3 regions of the Staphylococcus sp. 231237_7MaSpsaltlick genome follow, and region 3 is predicted to be linked to each of the others. Evidence: riboswitches for the same ligand, from Rfam matches in the RefSeq annotation. Region 3 holds a riboswitch; each other region holds the start of a gene.
What was found. Region 3 has a riboswitch for FMN ahead of ribD (bifunctional diaminohydroxyphosphoribosylaminopyrimidine deaminase/5-amino-6-(5-phosphoribosylamino)uracil reductase RibD). Riboswitches for the same ligand answer to the same signal wherever they lie in the genome.
Positions count from the first base shown of each region.

Region 1 (8,203 bases), on a different contig from region 3:
GAGGCATTTTTGTCATCATCTTTGTTAGCTTTATCGTCATTTGATTTTTTATCTTTGTCAGAGTCTTTATCAGAATCTTTATCTTTATTATCAGCGACTTTTTTATCATCGTTGTTGTTACTATCGTCGTTGTTTCCAGTAAGTGCCATACCGGCGAATATAGCAATAGCAGCTAAGATTAAGATAGCAGCAAGAATAGGTAGTAATTTACCTAATAAACCACCTTTTTTCTTCTTGTTGTCGTCATCGTCATTGTTGTTATTACCACCGTTACCACCGTTGCCGCCGTTACCGTTACCACTATTACCACCGCTTGATTTTGAATGGCTAGCAGCAGCACCAGTTCCAGCAGCTGCTGCTCCACCTGCTACAGCAGCACCTTTTTTCTTGTTACTACTTTTCTCGTTATTTTGTTGATCTTTGTTGTCGTTTTTGTCATTTTCTGTTGTATCATCATGACTAGCATTTTTATCATTTTTACCTTTATGTTTACCCGCTGCATATGCACCAGCTCCAGCAGCCGCGGCTCCACCTGCTACAGCAGCACCTTTTTTCTTAGAGCCATTTTTAGAGTCATCTTGTTGTGGTTCGTTTTGGTCTTGACTTGATTGGTTATCTTGTTGATTTTCATCAACATTTTGTTCATCTGCATGCTGTTGTTTGTCATTTAGCGACTCATCATGGCTAGCATCAGAATCGTTTGTACCTTGATGTTTGCCAGCAGCATAAGCGCCAGCACCAGTAGCCGCGGCTCCACCTGCTACAGCAGCACCTTTTTTCTTAGAACTTTCGCGGTTCGGCGAAGCGTTATTATCATTGTTATACTCATGATCATTAGTGTTTGCTTTATCATTAGCAGCTTCATGATTTAAATTGTTGTTTTGTGAAGGATCGTCAGTTTCACGTCCTACAGTTGGGTCAGATGTTGAATTGCCATCGTTATACTGCTCACTACCAAACGCATCATCCTCACTATGTTCTTGTTGGTCTGTTTGGTTAGTCTGTTCGTCTTCACTTTGGTTTGTAGCAGTATCTCTTCTACGTTGTCTACGTTGTGCATTTCTTGGAGGGAATTGTTCGTCTGTTTTATCAGAAACTTCCTCTTTTACATTGTCAACCGAATTGTTAACTGAATCCTTGGTATTATCTTGATGTTCTTTTGGATCAATAGATTGACGATTTTTTTCAAAATCATCTTTAAAATTGTTTTTAGACAAATTCATCATCCTTCCTTTTTGTTTAATTATATACTGTTTTACCCTAACAGAACGTAAATATGTATAAATTTTTTAGAAAAAATACTGTTAAATAAGTGTATATGTCGTATTATAGCTTGATTGAAAATGTGAAGTAAAGTAATTGTCTATTTTTTAAACAAATTTTGTATTTTTTCATTAAAATCCATTTTTCTTTTTACTTTTTTTCTATTTATTATATTTATTAATTTTAATTCACAATCATTATCACAACATAATTCAGGTTTTTCTACCAAACTTTCATCAAAAAATTCAATTAAATAAGACCTTCTACATTGATCGATATTTTTATAGCCTAACATACGTATATAACCTGTCTTTTTGCGCTTATAAGCCATATCAAAGATATTACGTAATTGGGCAAAAGTATACTGTGTACGTAGTACATCAAGTATATCTGACTTTTCTGGTGGTAGGAACTGAGATAATTCATATGCATTTACATCTTCAATGTTAATTATATCTGTAAATAATAACGTTTCTAAAAGATAGCTATCATCAGGTTGGTAAAGACTTATTGCTTGGCTTTGTTTACCATCACGACCTGCCCTACCTATTTCTTGCATATAACTAGATGGACTTGTAGATAAATGAAAGTGAATAATTGTTCTGATATCTTTTTTGTTAATTCCCATTCCAAAAGCACTTGTAGCTACAATAATAGGGATTTCATTATTAATAAATTGGTGTTGTACGGTATGTCTTTCTTGGTAGGATAGGTCGCCGTGATAAATACCAGTTAAAAAGCCATAATTATATATACTTTGAGCTAGTGATAGACACATTTTTTTAGAGGACACATAAATAATTGTTGGACCTGACTGCTCTAATGTAGGTAATAGCCATTTTAATTTTTCATCATCATCAGCAAAATTTTTATGCGTTAGAGAAATATTATCTCTATTCATACTATTTTTTATAACTGAAAATGATTTATTTAATATTTGTTCTAAATCAAAAGTTAAGTAAGAAGGTGCGGTTGCAGTTAATGCCAATACGGTAGCTTCTTGAAAATGATTTACGATTTTTCCTATAAGCGCGTAATGAGGCCTAAAATCATAACCCCATTCTGATAAACAGTGTGCCTCATCTAATACAATCATACCGATAGTTAAATCTTTAATTAATTTAAAATTGTAACTTTGTAATATAAATTCTGGGCTTAAAAATATAAACTTACTTTGTTTCAAACAATTAATATTTTGTTGCTTTTCATTTTCATCCATGCCCGAGTGTATACAGCATACATTTTTTTCGCCCTGTAACTTGAGTTGCATAACTTGGTCATCCATCAATGAAATTAACGGAGAAATAACTAATGTTGTTTTTTGTTTTATATAGGTTGGTAATTGGTAACATAAGCTTTTACCACTACCAGTAGGTAAAATGCCTAAAGTGTCGACGTTATTAAGTACGTTGTTAATAATTTCTTCTTGACCTGGTTTGAATGATTCAAATCCAAACCATTTTTTTAAGTCTTCATGTAACATTTAGTTCACCTCTTTCGACACCAACAATAATTAATTTAATTTCAAAGTAACTGAGTTCAGAGAAAGTGTCCTTATAGTTGCGCAGTCTCTCACTGCGATTAGCTATATAATAAGTCATAAATGGTTTGTATTCTATATGGTCTAAATAACTATCGTAATCGGTTATGTATCCTTTGATAAACAATTCTAAAATATGATCATCGATTGTATTAGGTTTAACATTTTGCTGCGCAGCAAGTTGTTTGAAGTTTAATCCATTTTGTATTCCTAAATATGTTTTTTGGGTTTTGTTTAATAATGTTGGAAGAATAATTAAGTTATGTAATAGTGGGTATTTTTCTTCGTTCTCTATTTCAAACATTAAAGTAACTAAATCCCTCATTTCTAATTCAAAAAGCATTTCTTGTGATATTTCTTCAATTAAACTAATTTGTTGTCTTGTGTACATACTTTCTTCAAACCCTTGTAAATAATAATGAATATATATGTCATTATTTTTTTTAGTTAAAGATTGAAAAAGTAATGTAAGTTCTGCTATAAATGATTTTTCTAAATGGCCGTCAGAAATTTTCTTATATAAATATTTAACTTTCTGGTGAACTACTCTATGTTGTGTAATAGGTATAAATTGATAATTGTTATGTTGGGTATTCGATAATGTTTGAGTCAACAATTGTATCGCATTGAAAGTATTTAACAAACTATCATAAGTATGTCGAGGATGGCTAATGATATTTTGAATTTGTTGTTCTTGGATGTTAGAATTACTAGAATATTGTTCGAATAATGGATATTTTAGTTTGGGCATACTATGATACAATGATAAGAGTTGTTGACTACAGGCATCAAAAAAGGTTTGATGCGACTTTTTACCTGTGATAATATTAAATATACTTTTTTCGGTTTTGTAATTATGTGACTTTGTATATGCAAAATGAATTAAATTATACATGGGTGCTCCCTCACTTTTATAAATCGAAAACATTTGAAAAAATGATAAACAGTGATTACAATAATATTTGTGTAATTATTGTAGCATTTTTGTCAAAGGAGGCGAAGAAATTGGCTAAATATACAATTGTTGATATGGACACATGCATAGCATGTGGTGCTTGCGGTGCCGCTGCCCCTGATATATATGACTATGATGACGAAGGTATCGCTTATGTTATACTAGATGATAACCAAGGTACTGCAGAAGTGCCAGAAGAATTATATGAAGATATGGAAGACGCAATAGACGGATGCCCTACTGATTCTATTAAAATTGAAGAAGAACCATTTGATGGTGATGCATTAAAGTTTGAATAGAATTAGATTTAATTTAACTGTAAAAAAGTGATTATCTACTAATCCTGTGACTTCAATTGATAACTTAGACATATTTGAATTTTAACTCGGGACATCAATCGATGTCTCGAGTTTTTCTATTCAGTCATACTACAAGAGTTTGGCAATTATAATGAATTCGAATGTAGTAAGTAAAATTACTTTTCATTTACACACTTTTCAATTTATTATAGTAACTTTATTTATAATTTTACGAGTTAACATTTACGTTTATATGCAAAATAAAAAAGCCCTTCATTTTTCCACTTATTAAGTGTCAATTTTGAAGGGCTTTTACTATATTTGATGACAAGTTATACAAAATTTTTAACGTGGTAAAACGTTTTTTAAGCGATTATATAAAAGAATAAAGACGATTGAGATAACGATGCCTTTAATAATATTAAAAGGTATAACACCCGATACAATTACTATTTTAACATTTTCTACTACATCGGATAAATTCATAATCATGCCATATAAAGGTAATAAAACAAAGTAATTTAGTATACTTAAGACGATTGTCATTACCAATGTAGCTACACTAAGTCCTATAATTTGGGACTTAAGCACATCTTTATGTTTAGTGATAAAATAAGCTGTTAATAAAAAACTTGATGCTGCTAAAAAGTTAGCTACTGGGCCTACTGGATCACCAACATTAAATAGAAAATTGAGTAAGTTTTTAACAAATTCTACAATAAGTCCAGCTACTGGACCCAGAGTAAATGTTGCTAATAAAGCAGGCACGTCACCAAAATCTAATGTTAAATATGGTGGTAAAAACGGTATTGGGAACTTGATAAACATTAAAATAAATGCTACTGCACTCAACATACTGATTGTGATGAGGCGTTTGGTTTGTTGTTGCATATTAAATTATCTCCTTCCATTCATCTTTCATAGAATAGGAGGATGTAATTGCACAACAAATAAACCCTCCATCTTCTCCCATCCAGACTATACTGTCGGCTCTAGATTCTCACTAGATCAGCCATTAATCTATTAATTAGAAAAATGGGTCGCAGGCTTATATTACTGCCGGTTGGGAATTGCACCCTACCCCGAAGATGAATTTCTTAAATTTTATAAATTTATCATAGCTTATTGCTCAGATAAAAACAATAGACTTGCTTAAAATATATTAGTGATATTAATAATATGGATGATACGAGTATAAAAACTGCCAACAAAGTGTTCAACTTTGCTGGCAGTTTTAAATTCTACACACAAATGAATTAATCGTAAGAATATTATGGATATATACTATTACTTTCAACTTCTAATATGAAAAATAATTATTTGTTATTTATTCATTCAATTAGCAGCAAAACTTAAGTATTGTCTCTGTCAGTTTCTGGTTTAGGTAATGAAATAATAAAAATAGTCCCTTTACCTAGTTCACTTTTTACATCAATAGTACCTCCATGTGAGACGATTATCATACGACAGATAAATAATCCTAACCCAGTTCCCTGTTTGCCACGCTTACGTGAAGTGTCCACTTTGTAAAAGCGATCAAATACTTGTTGTAGATGTTCAGGGGCTATGCCTGAGCCAGTGTCAGATATATATAGTATTTGCTCTGAATCAGTTTCATCTATTTCTATATTAATTGCATCTCCGGGTTCAGTATATCTAGATGCATTGTCAATTAAATTAGTTAAAACCTGCTCAATTCTGTCCGAATCGAAATACCATAAATGTTGATGTGTATCTGGATTTAAACTCATATTTAATTCTAAATCTTTGGCTTGCTTTTGGTATTTTTGTTGCATCTTATTGAGCAATGGATCAATTGGTTGAATGGTTTTATCCACAGTCAAGCCTTCAGCATCCATACGTGCTACATTTAATAATTCATTTACTAACCTGTTTAACCTTTTAGTTTCATCTAAAACGATAGATAATGATTCGTGAATTTCATCAGGTTCAGTTACGATGCCATCAACAATGGATTCGGTGTATCCTTGTAATAAAGCAATAGGTGTACGTAATTCGTGAGAGACATTTGCAATGAAGTCTTTTTTCATTTGATCCATATTATGCTCATTTGTCATATCGCGAATAATAGCTACGATGCCACTTCTGCCATCTGGCTGTATTTGTTCTATATAACTGGTAATAATTACAAAATAACGTGTATTTATTTCATAAACCTCAAACTGTGTTTTTTTACTACTAAAAGTAAGCTCATTTTGTTCATCTAATTTTTCTAACGCATATTCATCTAACATTTTTAAAGTTGTATTGGCTAATTTATTAGAAATAATAATTTCTTTTTTATCATTAAATCCCAAAACACCTTCAACCATAGAGTTGATTAAACTATCGCGAATATTTTTAGAGGAGGATAATGCGTCAATATGCTGTTGGATTTCAGAACTCATCGTATTAAACGTACGGGATAATTCCCCGATTTCATCTTTGGAATTGACTGGGACAACTTGAGCATAATCGCCTTTAGAGACTTTTAGAGCTTGCGTTCGCAAATTACGTAGTGGTTTTGTTATACGTGACGATAGGAAAAATGCAAATACAGTTGTTATTGCTAAAAAGATAATAGCAATGATTAAGATAATAACTGTAATAACATTATTGGTTTCTTCTATTGTCTTTAAGTCTTGGTAAATAAAGACACCACTATATTCACTGTTTGGACTATTTTCTGTTTCAATATTTTTTGTTGGATAACCAATTAATACATATGTACGTTGTTTACCATTAAGATTGACAGTAACATGTTCTGAAATTTGTTTGCCGTGGTCAAAGACACGCTCATAATCTTTATTATTTTTAATTTCTTTGAACATTTCATTTTTAGTAATATCATTGCCGTGGTTATCTTTATCTTTATCATTCATTATAATTAAACCAACGGGGCCTTCAATTAATTTTCGACTATGTTCGATAGCAGTAGCTCTATCGTCAGAACTTTCAACAAGTTGGCTTATTCTTTTGGCATCTTTTAATAAAGAATCTTCTGTTTCTTGAGTAAAATAAGACTGTATAAACGTTATAAGAGCTGCACTTAATAGAATTAAAACTGTAGTTACTATAAAAATTATAGTTAACCACAGTTTTACAACTACACTATTAAGTAGGTTCATTATTTGATTTGACTTCAAATTTATAACCTACGCCCCATACAGTTTGTATCATATAAGCTGCATCTTCTGATACTCGATTTAATTTTTCTCTTAAACGTTTAACGTGCGTGTCTACTGTACGCAAGTCTCCATAGAACTCGTAATGCCAAACTTCTTTTAATAATTGTTCTCTATCGAATACTTTATTCGGTGTTTTAGCTAAGAAGATTAATAGCTCATATTCTTTAGGCGTTAAGTTCACTTGATTACCATCAGCTAACACTCGGTGCGCATCATTGTCTATAACTAAGTGATCGAATTCTATTAAATCTCTTGCGTGAGGCTCACTTTGTTCAGTAGATGCAACTTGTGTGCGTCTTAATAATGCTTTGACACGTAACACAACTTCACGTGGTGAAAATGGCTTTACGATATAATCGTCAGCGCCAGATTCAAAACCTTCTACTCTATTAGTTTCCTCACCTTTTGCAGTTAACATAATGATGGGTGTTTCTTTATGTTCTCTTAAACGAGATGCTACAGTGATTCCGTCCATTTCTGGTAGCATTAAATCCAATAAAATACAAGAATAATCATGTTCTACAGCCATTTTATATGCTTCATTACCATTACTTGCTTCGTGTATTTCAAAAGACTCTCTTTCAAGATATAATTTTAATAATCTTCTGATTCTATCTTCATCGTCTACGATAAGTATTTCGTTTGACATGCATATATACCTCCCACACTGCTACTTTCAAATTCAACAATATTATATCATAGGTTAGACATGAAAAGTGACTGTGACTTCAAAGTTTGTGAAAAAATTCTCATAAGCATAGAAGAAGTGAAATTAATATTTATTTACCGTGCTCTGCAAGGTGGCGAATCGTTTTAACTTCGTGTGGTGTTAATACTCTGCCTTCACCTGCGTTTAAACCTTTTAAGTCTAGTGGACCAAATTCAATACGTTGAAGTTTAGATACTTGATGTCCAAAATGTTCAAACATACGTCGAACTTGGCGGTTGCGTCCTTCTG
Region 1 covers NZ_JBICNX010000011.1:83,098-91,300, forward strand. Annotated here, with positions in the region: gene ebpS (elastin-binding protein EbpS) at 1-1,223, opposite strand, end outside; gene ACF91D_RS19435 (RecQ family ATP-dependent DNA helicase) at 1,364-2,746, opposite strand; gene ACF91D_RS19440 (helix-turn-helix domain-containing protein) at 2,736-3,698, opposite strand; gene ACF91D_RS19445 (ferredoxin) at 3,809-4,057, shown strand; gene ACF91D_RS19450 (ECF transporter S component) at 4,403-4,948, opposite strand; FMN riboswitch at 5,015-5,151, opposite strand; gene ACF91D_RS19455 (ATP-binding protein) at 5,410-7,185, opposite strand; gene ACF91D_RS19460 (response regulator) at 7,172-7,894, opposite strand; gene ACF91D_RS19465 (pseudouridine synthase) at 8,025-8,203, opposite strand, start outside.
Region 1: another riboswitch for FMN. It lies ahead of ACF91D_RS19450 (ECF transporter S component); the one in region 3 lies ahead of ribD (bifunctional diaminohydroxyphosphoribosylaminopyrimidine deaminase/5-amino-6-(5-phosphoribosylamino)uracil reductase RibD).

Region 2 (8,203 bases), on a different contig from region 3:
GGTAAGTGTACTGGAAGAAATGGTTGATGTGTTTTTGCTGCTTGCTTTAAATGTTTTAATAATATGATGTATTGCTCAATATTCAAACCTAGCATTTGCCAGTCATGACTAGATTGTATAACATTCAATGCTCTGTCAAACGATGTTTTAGCTCCTTGAAAGTTGTTACGACGAAAATGATAACAACCTGTAGTTAATAAAATTAAACTGACGACCGCATCTTTTTTTGAAAAATGTGGGTTTTCTTTCCAAGCATCCTCTAGAATATCATGACATAGAAAATAATGTTGCTTGGTATGAAATTGATAATAAAATTGTTGTAGTGCTTTTTCCATATAAGAACCGCTCCAAATTTAAATGTTTGTTATAAACATGCTATAATATTTTAGTGAAATACGCACTTAACTTGCTATATGAGGTAGATAAAATGTATGAAGTAAAATTAGATGCTTTCAATGGACCATTGGATTTATTATTGCATCTTATTCAAAAATTCGAAATAGATATTTATGATATTCCAATGAAAGCATTAACAGAACAATACATGCAATATATTCACGCCATGAATTCATTAGAAATTAATGTTGCTAGTGAATATTTAGTGATGGCCTCTGAATTATTAATGATAAAAAGTAAAATGCTTTTACCACAGCCTGAAGCAGATGAATCATTAGAAGACGATCCGCGTGATGATTTAGTAGGTCGTTTAATTGAGTACCAAAATTATAAAGAATACACTGAATTGCTCAATGATAAAAAGGTAAATCGGGCTGCATTCTACTCTAAACACCCTACAGACTTATCACATTTAGAAACAAATGAATTAATGAGTTCGGATAACACCATTGATTTAACCGAACTGATAATTGCTTATCAAAAGGTCAAAAACCGTGTCGAATTTAACACACCAAAAACAGTCGAAATAAAGAAAGAAACCTTTACGATTCAACAAGCAACCACACAGGTTCATGAAAGACTGCAACAACAACAATCATTCAACTTCTTCAGTCTATTTAATTTCTCAGAACCAATTGAAATGGTAGTAACCCATTTCTTAGCAATATTGGAAATGTCTAAATCTGGTATAGTCAATATTGAACAACAAAAAAGTTTTGAAGATATCAACATATTAAGAGGAGTCAACTATGGCATTGGATAATCAAGGTATATTAGAAGCATTACTCTACACTGCTGGAGATGAAGGATTAGAAGAGAAGCAACTGCTTGAAATATTAGACATTTCACTAAGTGAGTTACAAATTTTAATTAATAACTATCACTCAGAAGGTCTTGTCATTCAACATTTCGGACAAACTTATGTATTAACAACAAAAAAAGAAGCAGCTGAATATATTGAAGCACTTGTAGAACATAAGTCTAATATGAAACTATCTCAAGCCGCAATGGAAGCACTATCCATAATCGCCTATAACCAACCACTCTCAAGAAGTGATATTGAAATGATTAGAGGTATTAATTCCGATGGTGCAGTTAAAACATTGATCGCAAGAGGTTTAATCGAAGCAAAAGACGAAAAAGATTCAAGAAGTCAGCAACTATATACAACCGAACTATTTTTAAATGTATTTGGAATTGAACATTTAGATGATTTACCAACTACAGATGAAGAGGACGAAGAAATCGAAGCATTTTTCAGTAATTTGGTAAATCAAAAAGGAGAAAATAATGAGTAAAGAATTAGAGAGATTACAAAAACGTATAGCTAACAGTGGTTATACATCAAGAAGAAAAGCTGAAACACTTATCAGTGAAGGTAAGGTTAAAGTAAATGGTGAAGTCGTAACGGAACTAGGTACGAAAGTGAAAAATTCAGATACAATTGAAGTAGAAGGTATTAAATTAGAGCAAGAAGACAAACTGTATATTTTATTCTACAAACCATCGCAAGTGATTACGAGTGTATCTGATGATAGAGGAAGAAAGGTAGTAACCGATTACTTCAAACAAATTGAAACAAGAATATATCCTGTTGGCAGATTAGATTATGATACATCAGGTTTACTACTATTAACGAATGATGGTGAGTTTACGAATTTAATGACACACCCTAGATACAAGATCAAGAAAAAGTATGTTGCAAAATTAAAAGGTTACTTAATGCGAGAAGAGGTAAAAGCATTAGAGCAAGGTATTGAATTAGAGGATGGTAAAACACAACCTGCAATTGTAAAAGTAAAAAACCAAGATAAAGAAAAGAACTCAACTTTAGTTGAAATAACGATTACTGAAGGTAGAAATAGACAAGTTCGACGTATGTTCGAACATTTTGGGCATCAAGTTAGTAAATTACAACGAATTGAATTTGGTCCATTAAATTTGAAAGGGCTTAATGCAGGTGAAGGTCGTGTTTTAACACCGCACGAAGTAAAAGTCATTCGTCAAATTGCTGAACACGGTAAATAAACTTTGAAATATTTACGACAAAATAATTCGCATGAGAAAAAATTCACAAACTTTTTGTTCATTTGTACTTTTCAAAGTTAACCTATGCTATAATTGTGAATGTATTGGAAAGTAAGCAGTGTGGGAGGTACATACGTATGTCAAATGAAATTTTAATCGTAGATGATGAGGATCGAATTAGAAGATTACTTAAATTATATTTAGAAAGAGAATCTTTTGAAATACATGAAGCTAAAGACGGTAGTGAAGCGTATCATATGGCAATGGAACATGATTATGCATGTATATTACTAGATTTAATGTTACCTGAAATGGATGGCATTGTTGTTGCTTCTAAACTAAGAGAGCATAAAGATACACCAATTATTATGTTAACAGCCAAAGGCGAAGAAACAAATCGTGTTGAAGGTTTTGAATCAGGTGCAGACGATTACATTGTTAAACCTTTTTCACCAAGAGAAGTTGTGTTACGTGTAAAAGCATTACTAAGAAGAACACAGGTCGCACATACAGAACAAAGCGAACCACATGCACGTGATTTGATAGAATTTGATCATTTAGTTATCGACAATGATGCTCATAGAGTGCTTGCAGATGAGAGCCAAGTAAACTTAACACCTAAAGAGTATGAATTATTAATATTTTTAGCGAAAACACCTAATAAAGTATTTGATAGAGAACAACTGTTAAAAGAAGTGTGGCATTATGAGTTTTATGGAGACTTACGTACCGTAGACACTCATGTTAAACGCTTAAGAGAAAAGTTAAATCGCGTTTCTGAAGAGGCTGCTCAGATGATTCAAACTGTTTGGGGAGTAGGTTATAAGTTTGAAGTTAAATCAAATGATGAACCGACTCAATAATGTAGTCATAAAACTGTGGTTAACTATAATATTTATAGTAACGACAGTTTTAATTTTACTTAGCGCAGCCTTAATCACATTTATCCAATCATACTTCACACAGGAAACAGAAGATTCTTTACTCAAAGATGCTAAACGTATTAGTGAATTAGTAGCAAGCTCTGATAATAAAGCAACCGCGATTGAACACAGTCGTAAATTGATTGAAGGACCTGTTGGTCTCATTATAATGAATGATAAAAACAGTCAAAATAGTAATTATGGCAATACTAAACAAAAGATGTTAAATGAAATCAAACAAAATAAAGACTATGATGACGTATTTAATAAAGGAAAGAAAATTTCGGAACACGTTAATGTAAAAATTAATGACCAACAACATACTTATGTATTAATTGGATATCCTTCAAAGAATTTAAGCGATGTAAAGCAAGATGAATACGGTGGCGTCTTTATTTATCAAGATTTAAAAACCATCGAAGATACTAATAATTTAATCACGGTTATTATTTTAATTATTGCCATTATTTTCTTAGCAATTACAACGATATTTGCTTTTTTCCTTTCTTCTCGTATTACGAAACCTCTAAGAAATCTACGGTCTCAAGCATTGAGAGTTTCAAAAGGACAATATGCGCAAGTTGAACCCGTAAATTCAAAGGATGAGATTGGAGAATTATCTCGTGCCTTTAATACGATGAGTTCTGAAATCCAACAACATATCGATGCACTGTCATCTTCTAAGAACATTAGGGATAGTTTAATCAACTCCATGGTTGAAGGTGTGTTAGGATACAACGATAAGAAGGAAGTTATTTTATCTAACCAAATGGCTCAAAATACATTACAACTTTTAGATGACTATTCATTAGAAAAGCTTGATGAACAAACAGAATTAACTTTTAAGAACAAACATACACAGTTTGAAGAATATGAAATTAATACTAGATATTTTGTAATCATTACTAGTTATATAGAGCAAATTCAACCAGATGGACGAAGTGGTATCGTGGCCATCATAAGAGATATGACCAATGAACATAATATTGATCAAATGAAGAAAGATTTTATAGCAAATGTTTCACATGAATTACGTACACCCATTTCTTTATTGCAAGGCTATACAGAATCAATCGTTGATGGTATTGTTACTGAACCTGAAGAGATCCATGAATCCTTGAGCATCGTCTTAGATGAGACGAAACGTTTAAACAGACTGGTTAATGAACTCTTAAATGTTGCTAGAATGGATGCAGAAGGGTTAAGTGTTGAACGAGAAATCCAACCTATTGATCCACTGTTAAATAAGATGCAATTGAAATATCAACAACAAGCTGCAGACTTAGAACTAACCATGAAATTAAATCCGATTTCTAATGGAACGCTCTGGTATTATGATTCTGATAGAATTGAACAAGTGCTTACGAATCTGATTGATAATGCATGTCGATATACAGAACCAGGAGATACAATAACCGTCGATATTGCGGAAAATGATCATGACAACTTGTTATATATTACCGATACAGGAACGGGAATTGCTCCCGAACATTTAGAGCAAGTCTTTGATCGTTTTTACAAAGTAGATGCAGCACGCAAAAGAGGTAAGCAAGGTACAGGACTTGGACTATTTATATGTCGAATGATTATCGATGAACATGAAGGTAAGATACTCGTAAAAAGTGAACTCGGTAAAGGTACAACATTTATTATTCGCTTACCGAAACCACCAACTAGAGATTAAAAGAATAAATTATTGATGATTTAATGTATAACGTCAAAGATGATTATAATAATTATCTAATTAAATAAGGTGAAGCGCCTCCGATTTATACAATTTAATGTGTAAGGCGGAGGTGTTTTTTTGTGATTATAGCTTTAAAATATGAACTGAAATTATTTTACATCGCTATTTAGTATTGTGTGTAAAATTTAATTTTATATTGCTGGTAAATTAGCACTAAATACTGTAAACAATATCATTGTCTTTATCTGAGTTATACGCTATGATATATTTATAAAATTTAAATGTTCATCTTCGGGGTAGGGTGTAATTCCCAACCGGCAGTAATATAAGCCTGCGACCTATTTATTGTTCAATGAATAGCTGATCTAGTGAGAATCTAGAGCCGACAGTATAGTCTGGATGGGAGAAGATGGAGGGTTAATTTGTTGTGCAATTAAATCCTCCTATTCTGAGTAAGATGAATGGAAGGAGATAATTGAATATGCAACAACAAACCAAACGTCTAATAACGATTAGTATGTTAAGTGCGGTAGCTTTTATATTAATGTTTATCAAGTTCCCGTTACCATTTTTACCACCATATCTAACATTAGACTTTAGTGATGTACCGGCACTTCTTGCAACATTTACATTAGGACCCATTGCTGGCATCATCGTTGAATTTATTAAAAATTTATTGAATTTTCTATTCAATGTAGGGGATCCAATAGGACCGTTGGCCAATTTTTTAGCAGCCACAAGTTTTATACTTACTGCGTTTTATGTTGCTAAAAATAAAAATAACGCTAAATCATTAGTTACTGGTTTAGCTGTAGCAACCATAATAATGACATTAGTATTAAGCATTTTGAATTATTTTGTGTTGTTACCACTCTATGGCATGATTATGAATTTATCAGATGTTTTTGGTAATTTGAAAATAATTATAGTATCAGGTGTTATACCTTTCAATATTATTAAAGGTATTGTTATTTCAATTATATTTATCTTATTATACAAACGCTTGAATAGTGTTTTACCGAGATAACAAATTGCGCTAACATACACTAACCTATCAATAAATAGTGACAAATAAAATTTTGTTTTCATATAACAAAAGCGCATGTTTAAGTTAATTTAAACATGCGCTTTTCCTATAATAAGGTTAAAATATAGTTCGTCACTTAAAATCTATTCAAATTTCAGTGCGTCCCCATCAAAAGATTCTTCTTCAATTTTAATTGAATCAGTAGGACATCCCTCTAATGCATCTTCCATATCTTCATATAATTCTTCAGGTACTTCAGCAGTACCTTGGTTGTCATCAAGTATTACAAATGCAATACCTTCATCATCATAGTCATATATATCAGGGGCAGCAGCACCACAAGCACCACATGCAATGCAAGTATCCATATCGACAATAGTATATTTAGCCATTTTCTTCGCCTCCTTTGACAAAAATGCTACAATAAAATCACAATTAATATTGTAAGCACTGTACTTATTTTTTTCAATGTTTTCGTTTTAATTAATTAGGGGAGTAAACATGCAAAATTTATTTCATTTCATCCAACAAAATACACACCATTATAAAACCGAAAAAAGCATATATAATATTATCATAGGCAAAAAATCACATCAAACCTTTTTTGATGCATGTAGCCAACAATTACTATCATTATATCATAGCTTACCTAATATCCAGTATCCGTCATTCGAGCGATATTATAATCTGAGCCAATCAGAAATAGCAACAACATTAAACGTACGCGTACATCCAAGATATACATTTGATAGTCTCGTTAATACGTTTCAAGCAATACAATTATTGACACAAACGATTTCACAATTACAGCATAAGGATAGTCAATTTATCCCTCTCACTCAACAGCAAACTATACATAAACGTGTTAAATATGTATTTAAATATCTTAAAGAGGCAAACCTCGAACAAGATTTTATTGCAGAACTTCATATGTTATTCGAAGCAATTCATAAAGAAAACCAAGGTACATACATCCATTACTACTTACAAGGGTTTGAAGATAGCATGTACACGAGACAGCAAGTTAGTTTAATAGAAGGTTTGCCACAAGAATTATTATTTGAATTAGAATTAAACGATTTAGTTGTAATGATGTTTCAAATTGAAGATAATGAACGTTATCCCATTTTGCATCAGTTAATTGTGTTACCTACGCTCTTACATAAAACAGATTTATCTTTTGAAGGCTTAAAAAAAGGACTAACTATGGATGATTTGGCACAACATCAACAAGTTAAAATTAATACAATTGAAGACCATGTCTTAGAATTGTTTATAAAGGGATATTTATCAAATTATAAAGCGTTTTTAAACGATGATTTAAATTCTGATTTTCTAAATTATTATATACAGCATAAGGATGAAAGATTGCGGAACTATAAAGAACGATTCCCATCATTAAGTTACTTTGCAATCAAGCTTATCATTGTAGGCATAGAAAGAGGTGAGCTACATGCTGATTGACGAACTGAAACATTGGTTTGGATTTGAAACATTTAAGCCTGGACAAGAAGCAATTATTAAAAGCGTACTAAACCAACAAGATACATTAGGTATATTACCAACTGGTAGTGGTAAAAGTCTGTGTTATCAATTACCTACATATATTAAACAACAACCTACATTAATTATTTCACCACTTATTTCGTTAATGGATGACCAAGTTATGCAACTTAAAGCACATGGCGAACATAAAGTGAGTTGTATTCATTCTGGTATGGATGAAGATGAGCGTTCTGCAAATATCAAAAATCTAAAGCAAAGTCGTTTTATCTTCTTAAGCCCTGAATTTATACTCCAACCCCATAATTTCAAACTCATTAAACATATTAACTTTGGTCTTATTGTTTTAGATGAAGCCCACTGTTTGTCAGAATGGGGCTATGATTTCAGACCACATTATGCACTTATAGGAAAAATCATTCAACAATTTACTAACGTTTCTATATTAGGATTAACAGCGACAGCACCACCACATCTATTATCTGATTTGAACCAAATGTTACGTACTCAATTCAATGTAGTTAAAACAAGTATGAATAGAGACAATATTTCACTACACCATCAAAATTTTGCAGATGATGAAGAAAAACTCAAATGGTTGCTGCCAACATTAGAACAATCTGGACCGACAATTATCTA
Region 2 covers NZ_JBICNX010000036.1:1,225-9,427, reverse strand. Annotated here, with positions in the region: gene ACF91D_RS27755 (DUF309 domain-containing protein) at 1-335, opposite strand, end outside; gene ACF91D_RS27750 (segregation and condensation protein A) at 428-1,159, shown strand; gene scpB (SMC-Scp complex subunit ScpB) at 1,152-1,694, shown strand; gene ACF91D_RS27740 (pseudouridine synthase) at 1,687-2,424, shown strand; gene ACF91D_RS27735 (response regulator transcription factor) at 2,562-3,287, shown strand; gene ACF91D_RS27730 (ATP-binding protein) at 3,271-5,031, shown strand; FMN riboswitch at 5,318-5,449, shown strand; gene ACF91D_RS27725 (ECF transporter S component) at 5,516-6,061, shown strand; gene ACF91D_RS27720 (ferredoxin) at 6,205-6,453, opposite strand; gene ACF91D_RS27715 (helix-turn-helix domain-containing protein) at 6,563-7,525, shown strand; gene ACF91D_RS27710 (RecQ family ATP-dependent DNA helicase) at 7,515-8,203, shown strand, end outside.
Region 2: another riboswitch for FMN. It lies ahead of ACF91D_RS27725 (ECF transporter S component); the one in region 3 lies ahead of ribD (bifunctional diaminohydroxyphosphoribosylaminopyrimidine deaminase/5-amino-6-(5-phosphoribosylamino)uracil reductase RibD).

Region 3 (6,355 bases):
AAGCGAAAAATTATTTTTTATCAAAATAATTGTGCTTCTTTAAAAAATCTTGTGCTACGATTGCTGGTTCTTTACCTTCACCGTCAGCTTCATAATTTAATTTTTGCATTTCTTTTGTATTGATTTTGTTGTCTAATTTATTGATTGAGCGTTTAATTTCTGGATGCTTAGATAAAAGTTTATTAGGTGCAACTGCACTAGCATCGTATGGAGGGAAGAAATTTTTATCATCCTTTAGTACGACTAAATCATAAGCTGCAATTCTGCCATCAGTGGTATAACCCAGTGCAACATCTAATTTTTTGTTTTTGAGTGCATCATAGACCAAACCGATTTGCATCGGTTTTAAATTGTTAAATCCAAATCCATAGTGAACTTTAAATGGTTCGTAACCATCACCACCACGTTTTATCCACGTTGTGTCTGTGCCCACCTTAACTTGATTTTTTACTTTTTCTAGATCTGAAACTTTATGTAGATGATATTTTTGTGCTGTCTCTTTGGTAACCATAAATGCGAATGTATTTTCAAAACCATAAGAATTAAAGAACGTTTGATCGAATTTTTTGTCGAAACCGTTTTGCGTAATGTGCATTGCTTTTTTAGAATCTGTAATAGGTTTTTGTTTTAAGACGCCAGTTAAATCAGTTCCAGTATAGCGTGTGCTTGATATATCTGCATCACCCTTTAGCAAAGCGTTATGTTGAATTGTTGCTGAACCTAAATTGTTAATAATTGAACCTTGAATTTTGCCTTTCGTATCGTGTTCGATTAAGTCTTTTAGCATATATGCCATAATTTGTGACTCACTCGTGGCAAGAGCTGATATTTTTACAGACTTGTTCGTTTGGCTACCACCTAAACCTGGTAAGTCGCAACCGGATACAAAAATAAGGCTACCTATACATAATAATAGAATATGCTTGATGAAATTCATGACTTTCCCCTTTAAATTTGAAATATCAAAAAATATAATTGTTATTATTTTAAGATTAACATATTTAATATAAAAGGGTAACTTAGCTTTTGAAGTATTAGTAATACATTAAAATGTTATTAGATCCGGTAGATTGTTATAATATATATAATTAATTGAATAGGTGGAGGGTAACTATGAGAATTGCAATAATAGGAATGGGAACTGCGGGTGTCACAGTACTAAAAGAATTGTCTAAATCAAGACGATTTCAAGATATGCAAATTGATGCATATGATAATCCTATAAATATGGGGCAAGGTGTACCATTTCAAAATGATAGTGATCAATTACTTATCAACTTACCTGCCGAACAGATGTCGTTGAATTTAGATAATAAGCGTGAATTCTTTGATTGGTATCAGGCGCAATCAAAATTTAAGTTTTCAAATCCTGAATATTTACCGAGATTTGTGTTTGGTCATTATATGAAGGCTTTTGTGGATAAAATTAATAATGCCAATGCTAATGTAACTCTCATTAAGGAAGAAGTTGCTGAAGTGTTTATTGAATCAAATATCGGTAAGACGGATGTGTTATATCATGTCTGTACATCAAATGATATGGAGCATTGCAAGACCTATGACATTGTCTTTTTAACGGTCGGAACATTATCATATCATGATCCATATCAATTAAAAGGAAAACCAGGTTATATTCATACACCATACCCAACTTACCATACATTAGACAATGTGAAAGATACTGATAATATCGCTATCATAGGAACTGGTTTAGCGAGTTTAGATGTTATCCGTTATGTTACCGAACATCACATCAATTTACCAATTACTGTAGCCAGTCGTAAAGGTGAATTACCAAGTGTGAGAGGTGAGATGCCAGAAATCACATTTCAATATTTAACCCCTGAAAAATTTAACGAACTAAAAGCAGAAAATTTTGGGAATGTACCATTGGATGATGCGATGGCACTATTTTTAAAAGAATGTGCAGTTTATGAAATACCAGTGGAAACTTTGGTGCATCGAAAAGTTGGTAATCCTGTCGAAGATTTGAAATATGATCTCGAACATGCAAAAGACTTAGGCAAGTTTCAAAGTATACTTGAGTTAATTAAGGAAAATTTAAATTGGATTTGGAACAGTTTCAATAGGAATGATCAAAAGCGCTTCTTAGAACAATATCAACCCATATTGAAAGCAAATTCCAATCCAATGCCACCTAGAACAGCTAAATTATTGATTGAGCATATAGAAAATGAACAAATAAGAATATATGATGGTTTAGAAAATATTGAATATAACAACCATCAGTTTAAATTGACATATGCAAATCATGGTGATGATTACTTTGATATAGTGATTAATGCCACAGGTTCTAAGACGCAACTTAAAGACCTTGATAGTGATGATCAACTTGTTATTAATTTAGAAAATAGGCAGGTCATACAAGCACACCCATTAGGTGGTATTCAAATTGTAGCAGAAACCAACCAAGTCATAAGCCCTAGATATGGTACGTTACAAAATATGTTTGCATTAGGACAGCTTACTAATGGCATCAATCAATCTAGAAATGGTGTGACTATGATTGTAAGACAAGCGACTGGTATTATTCATAGATTGTTGGAAAATTAAATGCGAAGTATGTTATTACTATGTCATGTATTTTGATTTTAATGAATAAATATAAAAAGTATAATAAATTTTTTATAATTGCAAATGATGATGAAGTTGATTTGACGGGCTTTTTAATAGTTATAAAATGACGAAATTCAAAAAAATAAAGCCGACTTAAGTAATAAGAATTGTTATTTTTGAATTATTGTAGTATTATGTTCTTGTAACTTAATTAAAGTTGCTTGACTCAAACAGCAATTTACAATTTCATATATTCTTTCGGGGCAGGGTGAAATTCCCAACCGGCAGTAAATTAAGCCTGCGACCTGCATTTGTTTTCAAATGTGGCTGATCTAGTGAAAATCTAGAGCCGACAGTATAGTCTGGATGGGAGAAAGAATAACGTATAACTAATAAAAGGCACTAATGTAGTGTTTTATTTAGCATTCACTTATTTCTACTTTTGGATAAGTGTATTTAAATCTAAGTTTATAATGTTATAACGCATATATCCCACACCTGAAATGTACGATTTCAGGTGTTTTTTATTTTTTAGAGGTGATTAGCTTGAGTCAATATTTAAATTACGCAATTGAATTAGCGAAGATGGTAGATGGACAAACAGGATTAAATCCACCTGTCGGTTCTGTTGTAGTAAATGATGGACGCATCGTAGGTTTAGGTGCACATCTGAAGAAAGGCGATAAACACGCCGAAGTACAAGCCTTAGATATGGCACAAGATGCTGCAGAAGGTGGGACGATTTATATCTCACTAGAACCATGTACACACTATGGTTCGACGCCACCATGTGTTAATAAAATTGTTGAGCATGGTTTGAAGAAAGTGGTATATGCAGTGAAAGATACAACACTACCTTCAAATGGCGATGTAATTTTGAAAGAGGCAGGTATCGAAGTAGAATATAGACCTAATGAAGATGCTGCACTGCTATATAGAGATTTCTTTGAAGCTAAAAGCAAAGGTTTACCACAAGTTACTGTTAAAGTATCTTGCAGTTTAGACGGTAAACAAGCGACAGACTTTGGAGAAAGTAAATGGATAACAAATAAAGCAGTAAAGCAAGATGTCTTTAAATTACGTCATCAACATGACGCAGTAATAACAGGTAGAGGAACTTTAGAAGCGGATAATCCACAATACACAACACGTATTGAAAATGGTAAAGATCCTATTCGAGTCATTTTATCAAAAACTGGTGATATAGATATGTCACTAGATATATTTAAAGATCCATCTACAGCAATTTGGATTTATACAGAAAATAAACAATTAGAAAGTAAACACGAGCAAATAACAGTTATACAATTAGAACATTGCTCAATTGAAAATATATTAAAAGATTTGTATGCGAGAGGTGTCGGTCGATTACTCGTTGAAGCAGGTCCGACCTTAACAACTACATTCTTACAAACAGAATTTATCAATGAACTTATCATATATTATGCCCCGAAATTAATAGGTGGTTCAGGTCACAATCAATTCTTCCACACAGAACAAGTGGTTGATTTAGCTGATGTACCACAATTTGAAATTGTGAATTCCAATTTGCTTGAGCAAAATATTAAATTAGAATTGCGAAAGAAGTGAAATCAGTATGTTTACAGGTATCGTTGAAGAAGTAGGTACAATAAATAAAATATCGACACAACAATCTGTGGTTAATTTAACAATCGGCTGTAAAACAATATTGGCAGATATGCATATCGGCGATTCTATTAGTGTGAACGGCGCATGTTTAACAGTCATTGAATTTGATGATCATTCATTTTCTGTACAAGTAATAAAAGGTACTGAAAATAAAACGTATTTAAATCAGTTAAACCAAGCACAAGAAGTTAATTTGGAAAGGGCTATGAGCGGACAAGGTCGTTTTGGTGGACATTTCGTGCTTGGTCACGTCGATGAAGTAGCAAAGATTACAAGAATACAAGCTTCAGATAATTCGAAAATAGTAACAATCAAACCAAATAACTCAAATTTAATTAAGCAAATGGTGCAACAAGGGTCTATTACGGTAGACGGTGTAAGTTTAACGATTTTTAAATTAAAGGATACGGAATTTGATATTCATCTTATTCCAGAAACTAGAAAATCGACGATACTGAATGATAAACGTGTTGGTGATCCAGTCCACATTGAAACAGATATGTTATTCAAATATGTTGAAAGAATAATGGAATCAACTGATTCAGGATTAACGTCTGACAAACTTAAAGCGTTTGGATTTTAGGAGGGCTATATATGAAATTAGATAAAATAGAGGATGCGCTACAAGCTTTAAAAGATGGTAAAAGTGTAATAGTAGTAGATGATGAAAATAGAGAAAATGAAGGCGATCTTGTAGCGGTAACTGAATGGATGGATGATAATACGGTTAACTTTATGGCTACTTTTGGTAGAGGCTTAATATGTGCTCCCATAAGTAAACAAATAGCTGATAAATTGGAATTAGCACCAATGGTAAATCATAATTCAGATATTTATGGTACTCAATTTACCGTTAGTGTGGATCATGTTAATACAACGACGGGCATCAGTGCAGACGAAAGAATGATGACTGCAAGAGCTTTAATCGCAGAGCATGCTCAAGCAAATGACTTCAATAAACCGGGACATTTGTTCCCTTTAATTGCACAGGATAATGGTGTATTAGCAAGAAGAGGCCATACAGAAGCTTCTGTTGATTTAGCCAAATTAACAGGTGCCAAACCAGCGGCATTGATTTGTGAAATTATGAATGATGACGGGACTATGGCTAAGGGTGATGAACTTGAAGCATTTAAAGAAACGCATCAGTTGGTTATGATTTCTATTGAAGATTTAGAGCGTTATCGTAAAAATAATAATGATACTTCAATCGAAGCTAAGGCAAAAGTGAAAATGCCAACACAATTTGGCAACTTTGACATGTATGGCTTTACAACGAATCACAGTGATGAAGAACTTGTAGCAATTGTCAGTGGAGATATTAGAAAGACAGAAAATGTTCGTATTCACTCATCATGTGTCACAGGTGATATATTCCATAGCCAAAGATGTGATTGTGGTGAACAACTTGAGGCATCAATGAAATATATAAGTGAACACGGTGGTGTAATCTTGTATTTACCACAAGAAGGAAGAGGTATTGGATTAATTAATAAATTAAAAGCGTATGAATTAATTGAGCAAGGTTATGATACAGTAACAGCCAATATTGCTCTAGGTTTTGAAGAAGATTTAAGAGATTATGCCGATGCTGCGCAAATTTTAAAATACTTTGGTATTGAGCAAGTCAATTTATTGAGCAATAACCCTAAGAAATTTGAAAGTTTACAAAACTATGGTGTTCAGATTGCACAAAGAATTGAGCTTGTTGTACCAACAAACAAATATAATCAAGATTATATGGATACAAAAAAAGTAAAAATGGGTCACTTAATATAGGAGGAAATTTGATATGAATTTTGAAGGTAAATTAATAGGTTCTGATTTAAAGGTAGCAGTAGTTGTAAGTAGGTTTAATGATTTTATTACAAATCGTTTGTTAGATGGTGCGAAAGATACACTCGTACGTCATGAAGTGGCAGCAGAGAATATTGATGTTGCTTATGTGCCAGGTGCATTTGAAATTCCGTTAGTTGCTAAAAAATTAGCACAAAAAAATGAATATGATGCAATTATTACTTTAGGTTGTGTTATTCGTGGTGCGACGACACATTACGATTATGTTTGTAATGAAGTGGCGAAAGGTGTTTCTAAAGCAAATGATGTATCGGATACACCAGTTATATTT
Region 3 covers NZ_JBICNX010000052.1:522-6,876, forward strand. Annotated here, with positions in the region: gene ACF91D_RS29015 (osmoprotectant ABC transporter substrate-binding protein) at 11-937, opposite strand; gene ACF91D_RS29020 (FAD/NAD(P)-binding protein) at 1,114-2,574, shown strand; FMN riboswitch at 2,828-2,959, shown strand; gene ribD (bifunctional diaminohydroxyphosphoribosylaminopyrimidine deaminase/5-amino-6-(5-phosphoribosylamino)uracil reductase RibD) at 3,124-4,167, shown strand; gene ribE (riboflavin synthase) at 4,175-4,810, shown strand; gene ribB (3,4-dihydroxy-2-butanone-4-phosphate synthase) at 4,822-6,006, shown strand; gene ribH (6,7-dimethyl-8-ribityllumazine synthase) at 6,020-6,355, shown strand, end outside.